One region of the Arthrobacter sp. KNU-44 genome, then DNA from elsewhere that is predicted to be linked to it. Evidence: predicted binding sites of a transcription regulator. Region 1 holds the regulator's gene; the other holds the start of a gene.
The links. The regulator LexA, encoded in region 1, represses DNA repair genes until DNA is damaged. The targets are predictions, from matches to a motif close to TCGAACANNTGTTCGA.

Region 1 (6,800 bases):
CGGAGTCCGACGTCGTGGTCACCAATCACGCGATGCTCGCAGTCAGCGCCTTCGAAGGCCTGGCCGTGCTGCCCGAATACGACGTCGTCGTGGTGGACGAGGCCCACGAGCTCCAGGACCGCGTGACCGGGGCTGTGTCCGGGCAGCTGTCCGTCGCGATGATCCATGCCGCTGCCTCGAGCGCCCGCAAACACACGGCCATCACTGTGGACGCCCTGAACGCCGCCGCGGACCGCTTGGAACTCGCGATCATCGGTGCGCCCTCGGGCCTCCTGCCCAACGGGCTCAATGACGATCAACTTGATTGCGTGGACCAGCTCCGGGAAGCCTGCCGTGCAGCGCTTTCCGACTCGAAGGGAGATTCGTCCAACACGGTCGACGGCGGACGCCAGCTCGCGCGCTCACGGCTGATGTTGATCCTCGAGCTGTGCGAACGGCTGCTCTCAGCCCGGGAAAACCGGGAAGTCGTGTGGCTTTCCCGGAACAGTACCTTCGATCCGCAACAGGGCTACACGGCGCCCGACGAGGATTCGCCTGCTCTTATCAATATCGCGCCGCTCAGCGTTGCCGGACGCCTCCGGGAAGGGCTCTTCGCGGGCCATACCGTGGTTTTGACCTCCGCCACCTTGGCTATCGGCTCTGCATTCGAGGCCACAGCCGGAGGACTGGGCCTGACTGGCCAAGGCGCCCCCAGCTGGACCGGCGTGGATGTAGGCTCGCCCTTCGACTACCCGAAGCAAGGCATGCTGTACGTCGCCAAGCACCTGCCCAAGCCGGGGCGAGGGACCTCTCCCGAAGCGCTTGACGAACTTGAAGAGCTCATCAAGGCCTCGCACGGCGGAGCCTTGTGCCTCTTTTCTTCCCGACGTGCGGCGGAGGAGGCGGCGGAAGCGATGCGCTCACGCCTGGACGTGGACATCCTGTGCCAAGGCGAATCGACCATGGCCGCGTTGGTGAGGCAGTTTGCCGAGGAGGAAGACACGTGCCTGTTCGGCACCATGTCCCTTTGGCAGGGCGTTGACGTTCCGGGCGGTTCATGCCGGCTGGTGGTGATTGACCGGATCCCGTTCCCTCGTCCGGACGATCCCCTGATGACGGCACGGTCCCGCGCAGTGGCGCAGGCCGGAGGCAACGGTTTCATGGCAGTTTCGGCAACGCACGCCGCCATCCGGCTGGCCCAAGGCGCCGGCCGGCTCATCCGCTCAACGGGGGACAAGGGCGTCGTGGCAGTCCTGGATTCGCGGCTTTCGACGGAGCGCTACGGAAACTTCCTGCGGGCAGCGTTGCCGCCCTTCTGGCCCACCACGGACCGTTCCGTGGTGCGCGGTGCGCTCGAACGGCTTTACGCCGAGTCAGCCAAGGCTTAAGGCGCGCTCTTGCTCACGCGGACCCGTCCTGGTGCGAGGACGTCCTAAAGGGAGCGCAGGACCGAGACGACCTTGCCCATGATGGTGGCATGGTCTCCCAGGATGGGTTCGTACTGCGTGTTCTGGGGGAGCAGCCAGGTGTGGCCGTCGCGCTGCCGGAAGGTCTTGACGGTGGCTTCGTCGTCCAGGAGTGCGGCCACGATGTCGCCGTTGAGTGCGTCGTTTTGACGCCGCACTACCACCCAGTCTCCATCGCAGATAGCGGCGTCGATCATGGAATCACCGGCGACTCTCAGCATGAAGAGCTCGCCATGGCCTACCAATTGGCGGGGCAGAGGCAGTACGTCTTCAACGGTCTGGTCCGCCAGGATGGGTCCACCGGCAGCAATGCGTCCGACGAGGGGGACCATGGCCGTGTCACTGGCACTCGCGAGTTCCGTGACGGCCAGTCCTCCCGCGCTGCGGAGTTTCGCCGGCGATTCAACGCCGGGTATGACAGAGCCGCCGTCCAGGGTCAACGGCATGAGGACTTCCATTGCACGCGGGCGCTTGGGATCGCGACGAAGATAGCCGAGCTTCTCAAGCTGCGACAACTGGTGCGTAACGCTGGACAAGCTGGCTAGGCCAACCGTGTCCCCGATTTCACGCATCGACGGCGGATAGCCATGATCGTTCACTGAACGTTGGATGGTCTCCAGGATTTTCTTCTGGCGGACGGTCAGGCTCTTGGGGGCCTTCTGCGGCTGCTGGCTCCGCGCTGAGGCCGGCCCGCTGCCAGTGGCTTTCGCTGCCATTTTCACCAACGCCCTTCCGTTCCGCCCGTTCGGCCCTGAGGCGCCTGCCGGGACTGTCGGCCTGAAATGTCAGACCCTCCTGTTGCACTGGTTCAGTGCTCTTCCTTCACTCAAACGTAGGGCAGGCACTGGCGTTTTTCAAACATTTGTTCTAGCGAGTCTCGACATCGTTCGTTGATAGGTGCTAAAAATGTCATAGCAAGGTTCGAATATGTGTTCTATAAAAGTGCTGCAGGATCCGGGTGTTCGTTCGAATCGTTCGAACAGATCAACTAATAACCGTCCTGCAAGCACTGACTGAAGGCAAGAATTGGCAGCCGCAACCAGAGATTCCGGAACGCGGCATTGTTCAGAAGGGCTCAGCTCATGTCCGCAATCACCATCACCCACCGGTCCGGCCGCAATACGGCACCGGGCCGGCTTCGCCTGACCCGCCGGGGCCGCATGGTCTTCTTCGGGGTCCCGGCAATGCTCGTGGTCGCAGTGCTGCTCAGCCTGGCGGGATTCCTGAATTCGCCGGCCAAGGCTGCTGATTCCGCCGCCGAGCTGCAGCCCACTTCAAGTACGAGCGTCACGGTACAGGTGGGCCAGTCCTTGTGGGGGATTGCGGGAATCGCCGCGCCTTCCCGGGATCCACGCGACGTCGTTGCCGAGATTATCCAGCTGAACAACCTTCAGGACGGCCACATCGTGCCGGGCCAGCAACTGTTCATTCCGGCCACTTAACACCAACGCTGACCGGGTTGGCAGGTCTCCGAGTCGGCGCCGGGCCGTCACAGTTTCAGGGCATCCGCCCCCGCACCTTAAACTGTCATGGTGAGTGACCAGCTTGAGCGACTTGACCGACTTCCCCTCCGGACCAACCTCCGCGGCCTGAGCCCGTATGGCGCGCCGCAGCTTGATGTTCCGATTTTGCTCAACGTCAATGAAAACACCCATGGCGTGCCGGCCGATGTCCAGGCGGCCATCACCGAAGCGGTAGCGGCAGCCGCCGTCGGACTGAACCGCTATCCGGACCGCGAGTTCACAGAACTGCGCGAGGCTCTTGCGGAGTACCTCGGTCACGGCCTTGCGGCCGAGAACATCTGGGCAGCCAACGGTTCCAATGAAGTTCTGCAGCAGATCCTCCAGGTCTTCGGTGGCCCGGGCCGGACCGCGCTCGGTTTCCCGCCCACGTACTCGATGTACCCACTGCTGGCCAGCGGAACCGACACGGGATACATCGCGGGAGTTCGCGCCGAAGACTATGGACTCGATGCGGCCTCGGCCGCCGCGCAGGTTCGCGAACTCAAGCCGAATGTCGTGTTCCTCTGCTCCCCGAACAACCCCACCGGCACGGGACTTGGCCTTGACGTCGTCGAAGCCGTGTACGAGGCCGGCGAGGCGAGCCAGACCGTGGTGATCGTGGACGAGGCGTACCACGAGTTCGCCCACGACAACACGCCCAGTGCGTTGACACTTCTCCCTGGCCGGGAGCGCCTCATTGTTTCCCGGACCATGAGCAAAGCCTTCGCCCTCGCCGGTGCACGCATCGGCTACATGGCAGCTGCTCCCGAGGTCGCCGACGCGATCCGCTTGGTCCGCCTTCCGTACCACCTCTCCGCCATCACGCAGGCAACCGCGCTGGCGGCCCTCCGGCACCGCGAAGCCCTCATGGCCGACGTCGAGGACATCAAGGTCCAACGCGATCGCATTGTCAGCGAGTTGAGCCGCATGGGCCTCAAGCCGGCCGCCTCGGATTCGAACTATGTGTTCTTCGGCGGAATCGAAAACCCCCATGCCCTGTGGCAAGGCCTCCTGGAACGCGGCGTCCTGATCCGCGACGTCGGCATACCGGGCCACCTCCGCGTCACAGCCGGTACGGAGCCCGAGACCACCGCCTTCCTCGAGGCGCTCGAAGCCTTGCTGGACGGCCAGCTCTCCGCACCGGCCTAGACTTAACAAGTCCCACCACTCCTTCCTCCTAAGGATCATCAATGAGCGAAAACGGCGCCAGCACGGCGGCCGCCCGGACAGCACGCATGGAACGCACCACGAGCGAGTCCTCCGTCCTGGTTGAAATCAACCTCGACGGCACGGGAGTTTCGGATATCAGCACCTCGGTGCCGTTCTATGACCACATGCTGACGGCGCTCTGCAAGCATTCGCTCATCGACATGACCGTCAAGGCGACCGGAGACACCCACATCGACGCCCACCACACTGTGGAGGATGTCGCCATTACATTCGGTGAGGTCCTGCGCACCGCCTTGGGTAACAAAGCGGGTATCCGGCGGTTCGGCGAGGCCACGGTTCCGTTGGATGAGGCGTTGGCACACGCCGTCGTCGACGTCTCCGGACGTCCTTACCTAGTTCACGGAGGTGAGCCCGCCGGTCAGGAATACCACCTGATCGGTGGACACTTCACTGGTTCGCTGACCCGCCACGTCTTCGAGGCCATCACCCTGCACGCGGGCATCTGCCTTCATATGAATGTCCTGGCCGGCCGGGATCCGCACCACATCGTGGAGGCCCAGTTCAAGGCGTTCGCCCGGGCGCTCCGCTCCGCCGTTGAGTCCGACCCCCGCGTCGAAGGCATTCCGTCCACGAAGGGCGCCTTGTGAGTAAGCACATCCTCAAGGATGGCGCTGTCGTGGACCCGAAGGCCGCCAGCCGCATTGTCTCGCCTGAAGGAAAACCGACTGTAACGGTCCTTGACTACGGCTCGGGCAATGTCCGCTCTGCGGTCCGGGCGCTTGAGCGTGCCGGAGCGGCAGTCACGTTGAGCGCCAAGCCCGAAGATGTCCTGAATGCTGACGGGCTCCTGGTCCCCGGCGTCGGCGCTTTCGAAACGGTGATGCGCGAACTCAAGGCAGTAGACGCCATTCGGATGATCGGCCGTCGTGTTGCCGGAGGCCGGCCCGTCCTGGGCATCTGCGTCGGGCTCCAGGTCTTGTTCGAGGCCGGAGTGGAACACGGAACCGAGGCAGAAGGCATGGGAGAGTGGCCCGGCAAGGTGGAACTCCTGCCAGCGCCCGTTGTCCCGCACATGGGCTGGAACACCGTGGACGTGCCCGAAGGCTCAAAGCTGTTCGCCGGCGTCGAGCATGAACGGTTCTATTTCGTGCACTCGTACGGCGTGCAGAAGTGGGAATTCGACGTCGTCCAACCCCGCATGGCTCCGCCGAAGGTGACCTGGTCCGAGCACGGTGCGCGCTTCATCGCCGCCGTGGAAAACGGTCCGTTGTGCGCTACGCAATTTCACCCCGAGAAGTCGGGCGACGCCGGAGCCCGGCTCCTGCGCAACTGGGTCGATGGCTTGCGCCCGCAAGCAAAAACCCAGCCGCAAGCGACCGAGGCCGGAGGCGCTGCCTAAGATGTGGTCCGTTATCTTCATGGGCGCGGCCGGGCTGCTGGTAGGCGGCGGAATCTCCTTCCACCAGCAGAAACGCCCCGCCTGGGTCTCCATTTCGTTCTACGTACTCGCCGGCCTGGCACTGCTGGCGGCCTACCTCTTCACTTTGCCTGCCAAATAGTGCCTGCCAAATAACTTGCCGGGCAACTGACGCCCGTCCCCACGACACCGAGGACATCAATGACATCCCCCTCTGAACTGCCCGTCCTGGAACTCCTGCCCGCCGTCGACATCGTGGACGGCCAGGCAGTCCGCCTCCTTCAGGGAGAAGCCGGCTCCGAGACCAGCTACGGCACTCCGCTGGAAGCCGCACTGAACTGGCAGAACGCCGGAGCCGAATGGGTGCACATGGTTGACCTGGACGCCGCCTTCGGCCGCGGCAACAATGCCGACCTCATCAGCGAGGTGGTCTCGCAGCTGAACGTCAAGGTTGAGCTGTCCGGCGGACTGCGCGACGACGAATCCCTCGAGCGCGCGCTTGAGCTCGGCGTCGCCCGCGTGAACCTCGGAACGGCGGCGTTGGAGAATCCCGAATGGACCCGTCGGGCCATCGACCGCTTCGGTGACAAGATCGCCGTCGGGCTCGACGTTCGCGGCACGACGCTCGCGGGCCGGGGCTGGACCAAGGAGGGCGGGGATCTCTGGGAGGTGCTGGCCCGCCTTGAGGAGGCCGGCTGCGCCCGCTACGTGGTCACCGACGTCACGAAGGACGGAACCTTGCAGGGTCCCAACGTCGAGCTGTTGCGCCGGATGGTGGAAAAGACCGGCAAACCTGTCGTTGCGTCGGGCGGCATCTCCAGCCTCGAGGACTTGCGCGTCCTGCGGGAGCTCGTGCCGCTCGGGGTCGAAGGAGCGATCGTCGGCAAGGCGCTGTACGCCGGTGCCTTCACGCTTCCGGAAGCCCTGGACGTCGCCGGCCGCCGCTGATGTCGCAGGATCCACAGTCCCCGGCTGCTGACAATGCTTCGACTACGGCACCCCGGCAGTTGCCCGGGCACATCGCTGCTGCCCTGGCGGGCGCCGGGGGATCAGGCGATTCTGCCGGCCAGCCCTGGGCGGGCCGCGACCTGAGCGGAGACGCCGCCAAGATCCATAATTTCGACGACGACGACGGAACGGCCGACGCCGGGTACCTCGCCGCCGTCGCGGCCCTGCTCGCCGGTACCGGCAGCGAGGCCGGTGTGGTGGCTTCGTTGGCGACGGCCAGGGTCTTTGTCCCGGTGGTAGCCCAGCTCGCCGAGGAAG
Region 2 (6,800 bases), on a different contig from region 1:
GCCCGGACTTTAGCGTCGCGACCACGGCGTATGATGCCGACGGCAACCGGACCAGCCAAACCGACCCGGCCGGCAACGCCAGCAACTACACCTACGACGCCCTGAACCGGCTGACCCAGAGCACCGACCCTCTGGGGCGTGCCACCTCCTATGCCTACGACGCCGCCGGATACCCCGTCACCGTGACCGACCCGGCAGGGCGCACCACCACGAACACCTATGACGCCGCCGGGAACCGCGCCGGCACCAGCTACTCAGGGGGCGCCACGCCGAACGCCACCTTCACCTACACCGCCGTTGGCCAGAGGGCCACGATGACCGACGGCACCGGAACCACCACCAACACCTACGACTCCCTCGGAAGGCTCACCGGCGTCACCAACGGCGCCGGACAGGCCACCGGATACACCTACGACCTCGCCGGGCACCTCACCGCACTGGCCTACCCGAACGGACAAACCGTCAACCGCGCCTATGACGGCGCGGGGCACCTGACCGGGATCACGGACTGGGCCGGGCACACCACCACTCTCACCCCGGACTCGGACGGCAACACGACCTCCATCGTCTACGGCAACGGCGTCACCGCCGCCGCAACCATCGACGCAGCAGGGCAGGTCGGTGCCATCACCGACACCGGCCCGGGAAGCACCGCCCTGGCATCCTTCACCTACACCCGCAACCCCGTCGGCGCCCTGGACTCGGCAACGATCACAGGGATCACCCAACCTGCCGAAAGCTACACTTACACCAGCCGTGACCAGCTCGCTGCGGTGAACACCGGCACTTACACCTACGACCCGGCCGGAAACACCACCACCCTCGCCACCGGGGCGACCCTCACCTACGACGCAGCCAACCAGCCCACCGGTTACACGACCTCCGGAACCACCACCGCGATCACCTACGACGCCCAGGGCAACCGGCTCACCGGCCCGGCACCCGCAGGCTCGGCTGCGTCCTACACCTGGGACCAGGCCAACCGGCTCACCGCCGCAAACGGCACCACCTACACCTACAACGCAGACGGCCTCCGCACCACCCGTACCCCCGCCACCGGAAGCGCACAGCACTACGCCTGGGACACCCGTGCAGGAGTACCGCTCATGCTCACCGACGGGACCACCAGCTACCTCTACGACGACACCGGCAACCCCATCGAACACATCGACGGAACCGGTAACACCTTCTATTACCAGCACGACCAATACGGCTCCACCAGGCTACTCACCGACCAGACCTCAGCCGTCGCCGCCAGCTACACCTACGACGCAAACGGCAACCTCACCACCAAAACCGGGACCGCCGACACCCCCTTGCGCTGGAACGGACAAGCCCAGGACACCGACACCGGCCTCTACTACCTCCGCGCCCGCTACTACGACCCCACAACCACCCAATTCCTCAGCGTCGATCCCCTCACTGCGGCGACCGGGGAACGTTACAATTTCGGTTCAGGGGATCCGGTAAACCGGAATGACCCCACCGGAATGATTTCCGTCGGATTTTGTTTGTCAGCCAGTGCCGGGCTCTTTGGAGGCGGATTCGGAGAAGTCTGCGTCGTAGCAGCCAGAAACGACGTTGATCACTCGCTCACCGTCGGTTTCACTGAAACAGGCGGAGCCGGGGTGCAAACCCCCTCCTTGGCACTCGGCGCCAATTTACAGGTGAGCTCAGCACGAACAGTGGATCAGCTGGGAGGCCCCTTCACATACGGCGGGCTATCAGTAGTACTAGGCGGCGGTTTTGGAGGCGGCGCATTCGGGGGAAAGAGCTGCGGAGCCCCCGGCGACCACGTCGTCGGTGGAGAACTGAACGTGAAGACCGGCCTCGAAGCCTTCCTCCCGACCCCACTCCCAGCAGAAATCCACGGCGGCAGGAGCAACACACTGACCCAATCATCCGCACCGATACCGTGGTCACCACTGATGCCAATTCCAGGAATCTTCTAAAATGCTCGCGCCACCCCGGAGTCCTGGAAACGGTGCCGCCTGGCCGCGTTGCCACTCCTATCCGGAGGGTTCGCGGGCTAACGTTTGCATCAAACCACGAACTGCTGATCTTTGACATCTTCCTCCACCTCTCCGCCAACCTCGTTTGATGCCCTTATTCGACATTGCTGCGGGAGATTCAGGCAGGATGAGCGGGACGAAGGATACTGGGACAGACCGACCGCAACCGGAAGAGGGGACGAATGACATATGAGTTCAGAGGCGGGTTTGAAATCCCCGGTCGGTTCAGGATCCAAGGACCGTACGTCATACTCACCATGAGCGCCTCACAGCTTGAGTTTCGACCCAGATCCCGTTGGTGGGCGCGCCACTTCGGACCTTGGAGGCTCGAACGCTCAGACGTCCGCGAAGTTTATCCGGGCCGTCCGCATCCCTTCTATTCCTGGGGACGGGTGAACTTCCTCGCCAAGGAGAACATGCCGTGGACATTTCTGGCCGAATGGCCGGAGGGTGTCCTTGGAGCCGCGGAAGAGCTCGGCTACCCGGTCCGGCATCAGAAGTAGAGACTCCTGTCATAAGCATGAATTACATCACCCTTCTTCCAGGGTTGCCGAAGCCGTTGAGACTCACGGGGATGTCCTTCATTGCGCTGTTCGCTGTCGATTATTTATCTATCAGTCCTTCCTTCAGGTCCGAAGACCCTGGTCGAGACCTATAGTCCATGGGCCTACGCCGCACTCTGCGTTGTGGCACTCGCCCTCGGCTTGGTCCTCGCCGTGGACTACCACGGATCGGTGGCGCCGGGGCGTCCTATAGTCTCCAGGGCTGGGTCCGGCGGGGAAGAGATTGATATGGCCGCCGCGCGCAACAACAGATTTCAGGGTACAGAATGTAGACCTCCTGCCAGGCCGAATACCGGGCCAGCAGCTCCATGACGCGGGCGCTGATGGATCCGTAGAGTTCGTAGTTGCTGGACCTCGCCTGAAGACCCCATTCACTTGCGCGGGGGGCGAGCTTGAACCACGGCTCACCCAGCACGATCCCGAGCTTCTTGGCCTCATCGGAGCGCGTCACGGCGCAGCCATCGTTGTTCGACAGGACGATGAGCGGTTTGCCCTCAAGGGAAGGGTCGAAGATCCGCTCAGCCGAGGCGTAGAAGCAGTTGACGTCGATGTGCGCGATTTCCTGCATGCGGCGCATCACCGCCGGCCTAGACATAGTGAAGGCACCTGATCGCAACGCCCCAGATCCGCAGATCCGAGAGTTCCTGGACGCGGATCAACGGGTACTTGGGGTTGTCCGCCTGCAGTATCACGCCGGCCCTGGTGATCCGCAGCCGCTTGATGGTCAGCTCGCCGTCGAGGATCGCCACCACCACGGACCCGTCCTTAGGCTCCAATGCCTTGTTCACAATGAGTTCGTCGCCGTCGCTGATGCCGCCAGGCTCCATGGAATCCCCGCACACCCGCACGATGAAGGTGCTGGTCTTGTCCTTGATCAGGTGCTCGTTCAGGTCGAGTTCAGAGGAAAAATAGTCCTGGCTCGGAGACGGGTAGCCCGCAGGGACGGCCACCGGGGCTACCGGAACGTGCCCCGGAGGTGCCTCTGCATCTATCATGCGAGGGTCCAAAGCAAGACTCATGACACACCCTTATTCGAAAATATGTTCGAATACAGCTTAGCTGTCCTTACCGACAGTTTCACCGACCCGAGATTTCCAGGCTGTGCACCGTCGACGGCCCCGGTGGTGCGGTGTGAGCGGCTGGTGACCTGGCGATGGTGTGCAGGCGGTCAGCTGGTTCCTGTCGTCCATCATGTGTGCGGGAAAAGCCCGAAGGGTAGAGCTTTTGCCGTGCACATGTGGGCGAGAGGCTACTACCCAAGTGATTCGTTCGGGTGAGTAGGATGCTTGAGTGGAAGTGACCTTGACCGTGGACGCCAGCGACGGCACGAGAACCAAAATCAGTGGCATCGCCGATACTTACGAACAGGCTCTTGCTGAGGCCCGCAAACAGGTTCCGGAGGGCAGCAGGGTAGTAGTGATCCGGACGGATCATTACTAGGGGGCCGGGCTGAAATGCTTGAGGCAGTAAGTCAGCGCTTCTTCAAAATCCCCTGATTCAAGAAGGTCCGGTTCGGTGTTGGGCCAGCGGGGGATGAGTGAGGAAACGTCAAAGACCCCGGGGGTATCGGTGGCAATGATGAGGCCAACTTGCACTCCGCTATTGCGGTAAACCTGCCATTCGCGTTCGTTGAGGGGTTTTGCATACCCGGGGAATTTGGGGTTCGTTGAGAATATGGACTCTTCTGGGTTTTCGTTCATAAAGTCATGGTGATCCTGGTTGGCCGAAATCCTCGCCTGGAACACGCGGGGGCAACGGCTGCCTAGGGTCCCTATGCTCCCGTTCCCGGGTGCACCGGCCGTGCTGCCGGGGAATGGCGCGCCACTCTCTTTCGATTGGTGGCGTCGAAAATGGCTCGGATCTGCGCAATTGCGGTGACCTTGACGGGGGAGTCGCCGGCGTCCAGCCGGGCCGCGCGCTCGGCTTGACGCTCCAGCATTCGCCGGCGCTCGGCCTCCTGCTCGCGCCGGAGAGCAGCAACGCGGGCAGCTGCCTGCTGGTCGCGGGATCGCAGCGGCTCGCCGGCTTCGGTGCGCCAGGCGCTGAGACGGTGCCTGAGCCAGCCGCGCATCCGCCAGGCGTCCTTGGTGTCGGGCGCGCCGTTGTGCGGCCACAGCGTGCCGTCAGGCCGCCAGTCGAGGGCATGCAGGATGTCCGCGACGGTCCAGCCTGCCAGGAAAAAGTCCCTGCACGAGCTGGCGATGTCTTTGGGCGTCATGCAACGCAGGGGAAAGCTCCGGTAGCGGATCTCGGACGCGGCAGCCACACGCTGTACATGGCGTTTTGGCGTCCGGTGGGTCGGCCATTGGAGTTCTGGACGCCATGGCACCTGGGCGGCAGGTGCGCCGTTTGCGGCGCCTGCAGGGATGAGCCGTGGCGGAGCCACGTCGTTTTGAGAGCTTCTTCCTTGCGCGCGTGCATGGGTTAACTCTTTCTCTTTAAGGTGAGAACCGCCTAGGGCGGGAGGGGTGCCAACTTTGTTCACAAGCGCCAGCGGCGACGGAGCGCACAGAACGTAGACGGCCGCTTCGTTGACGCGTTCCCCGTCAGGGCCGGCAGCCGCGTACTTTGCTTGGCGGCCGCCGGCAACGCGGCCGATGATTCCCCAGGCGACCAGGAGCCGCAGGACGCGTGCCACGGTCGTCCTGGACGTTCCTGTGGCCGTTATGAGGGCTTCCCAGCCTGGGCGGGTGGTCATGGTGTCGTAGTCCGTGCGTTCGATCAGGGCACGGAGGACGGCCACGATGGTGGCCTGGCCGTTGCGGTTTCGCACGGGGAACTTCTCGTGCCGAAGCAGGGCTGCCATGGTCTGGCGTCCGTGTGCGGCTCGTACGCTGCCTTTGGGGACGGCTGACAAAACTACATCCGAGGACGTCTCTCGGGCGCGGTTGACACGACGCAGCCGCGGATGGGTCCGCGATTCACTGTCGTTTAAAGCGCGCGCATGTACACTAGAGCCCATGCAGTACCTTTCTGAAAAGAGGGTGTGACTGTGGGAGCCCTACGCCGGGAAACTTGCCGGAGACGCGGTGTAGAGCTTGAATAACTTGATACGAAGGCCCGCCTTATGGCGGGCCTTCTTCGTTTAAGAGGCGATACGCCCGATAGGCAGTTCCCCCTGGCCGGTAACGGTCGCGATATCAATGGAGGCGAGCTTTTCAGCAACGGCATGAGCAATGAACTCACTAGCTGACTGCCCTTGGTGATCCGCAACAGCGAACAATTTTTCTGCGTCTGCAACGGGGAGCCGGGTAGTCAGAACGTGACGGTCCCCTTTGGAAGGTCGCCCTCCGCGTGCGCGTTTCTGAAATGCCATAACCCTCACGTTAGTTTCTGAAACGCCGAGGGTTCGGCATACGGCGCGGTGTGTCGTATCCGACCACATCTAAAATCCTTTGGCGACGGCGGCCGCTGCGGCCAGCCAGGCCCGCTGCGTGGCCGGCTGGAGGGCGTCGTAGCGGATGGGGCCGTTGACCAGGGCGGGGTCGTAGGGGATGCGGACGACGGCGCGCACGTGCGGTGCGAAGCCGTCAGCGATCCTGCGGGCCTCGTCCTTGGCGCGCTTGAGGGCGTCGCCGCTCATGCTGCGCTTGGCGTCGGTGGATTCGGAGACGATGACGACGGCGTTGCGGGCCAGCTCGGCGTCGTGGCCACCACGGGATTCGAGCGTCTGGAGGGTCAGGCGTGCGGCCTCGGCGCGGTCTTCAATGGCCGTCACAGGGACCACGAGCTGGTTGGTGTGGTGGATCATCTGCCGCCAGTTCGCGGACCGTGCCGTGTTGCCGGAGTCCATGACAATGAGCCGGTAGTAGCGGGTCAGCACCTGGTGGGCAATGTCCACTTCCTCGGCGGTCACTTCGTGGTCGCCCTCGTCGTTTTCGTCCGAGCGCAGGACGTCGAACTTATCCGACGTCTGGTGGTGGACGAATCGGGCGATTTCAGCGGCGTTCGTGCTGGGGGAGAGCAGTGTCTGGGAGGAGTCAATGAGGTCCAGAACGCTGTTGTTGTGCGCGCCCTGTTCGGTGCGCCAGCCCAGCGTTCCCTGGGACTCGTTGTTGTCCCATGCGACGGTGGCGGCCCCGCTGTAGCGGGCCAGGATCGCGCTCAGCATGACGACGGTGGGCGTCTTGTTGGCCCCGCCCTTGCGGTTGACGACGGCCACCGTGCGGGGGCCGGGCCAGTGCTGGCTCACGGTGCGAATGTCTTCACGCTCGGCCAGCTCTTC

Region 2: the regulator LexA is predicted to act here: its motif matches at 3,608-3,623, upstream of ACSVHC_RS23650 (LexA family protein).

Annotation. Positions count from the first base shown of each region.
Region 1 is NZ_JBPXNG010000002.1:495,576-502,375, reverse strand. Features, by position in the region: gene ACSVHC_RS03120 (ATP-dependent DNA helicase) at 1-1,367, shown strand, start outside; gene lexA (transcriptional repressor LexA) at 1,412-2,161, opposite strand; gene ACSVHC_RS03110 (LysM peptidoglycan-binding domain-containing protein) at 2,528-2,887, shown strand; gene ACSVHC_RS03105 (histidinol-phosphate transaminase) at 2,978-4,096, shown strand; gene hisB (imidazoleglycerol-phosphate dehydratase HisB) at 4,138-4,764, shown strand; gene hisH (imidazole glycerol phosphate synthase subunit HisH) at 4,761-5,516, shown strand; gene ACSVHC_RS03090 (hypothetical protein) at 5,518-5,676, shown strand; gene priA (bifunctional 1-(5-phosphoribosyl)-5-((5-phosphoribosylamino)methylideneamino)imidazole-4-carboxamide isomerase/phosphoribosylanthranilate isomerase PriA) at 5,736-6,482, shown strand; gene ACSVHC_RS03080 (SseB family protein) at 6,482-6,800, shown strand, end outside.
Region 2 is NZ_JBPXNG010000003.1:33,741-40,540, reverse strand. Features, by position in the region: gene ACSVHC_RS23665 (DUF6531 domain-containing protein) at 1-1,952, shown strand, start outside; gene ACSVHC_RS23660 (hypothetical protein) at 2,270-2,515, shown strand; partial or broken gene ACSVHC_RS23655 (Y-family DNA polymerase) at 2,844-3,170, opposite strand; gene ACSVHC_RS23650 (LexA family protein) at 3,163-3,594, opposite strand; gene ACSVHC_RS23645 (hypothetical protein) at 3,866-4,015, shown strand; gene ACSVHC_RS23640 (hypothetical protein) at 4,012-4,275, opposite strand; gene ACSVHC_RS23635 (hypothetical protein) at 4,347-5,381, opposite strand; gene ACSVHC_RS23630 (MinD/ParA family ATP-binding protein) at 5,961-6,800, opposite strand, start outside.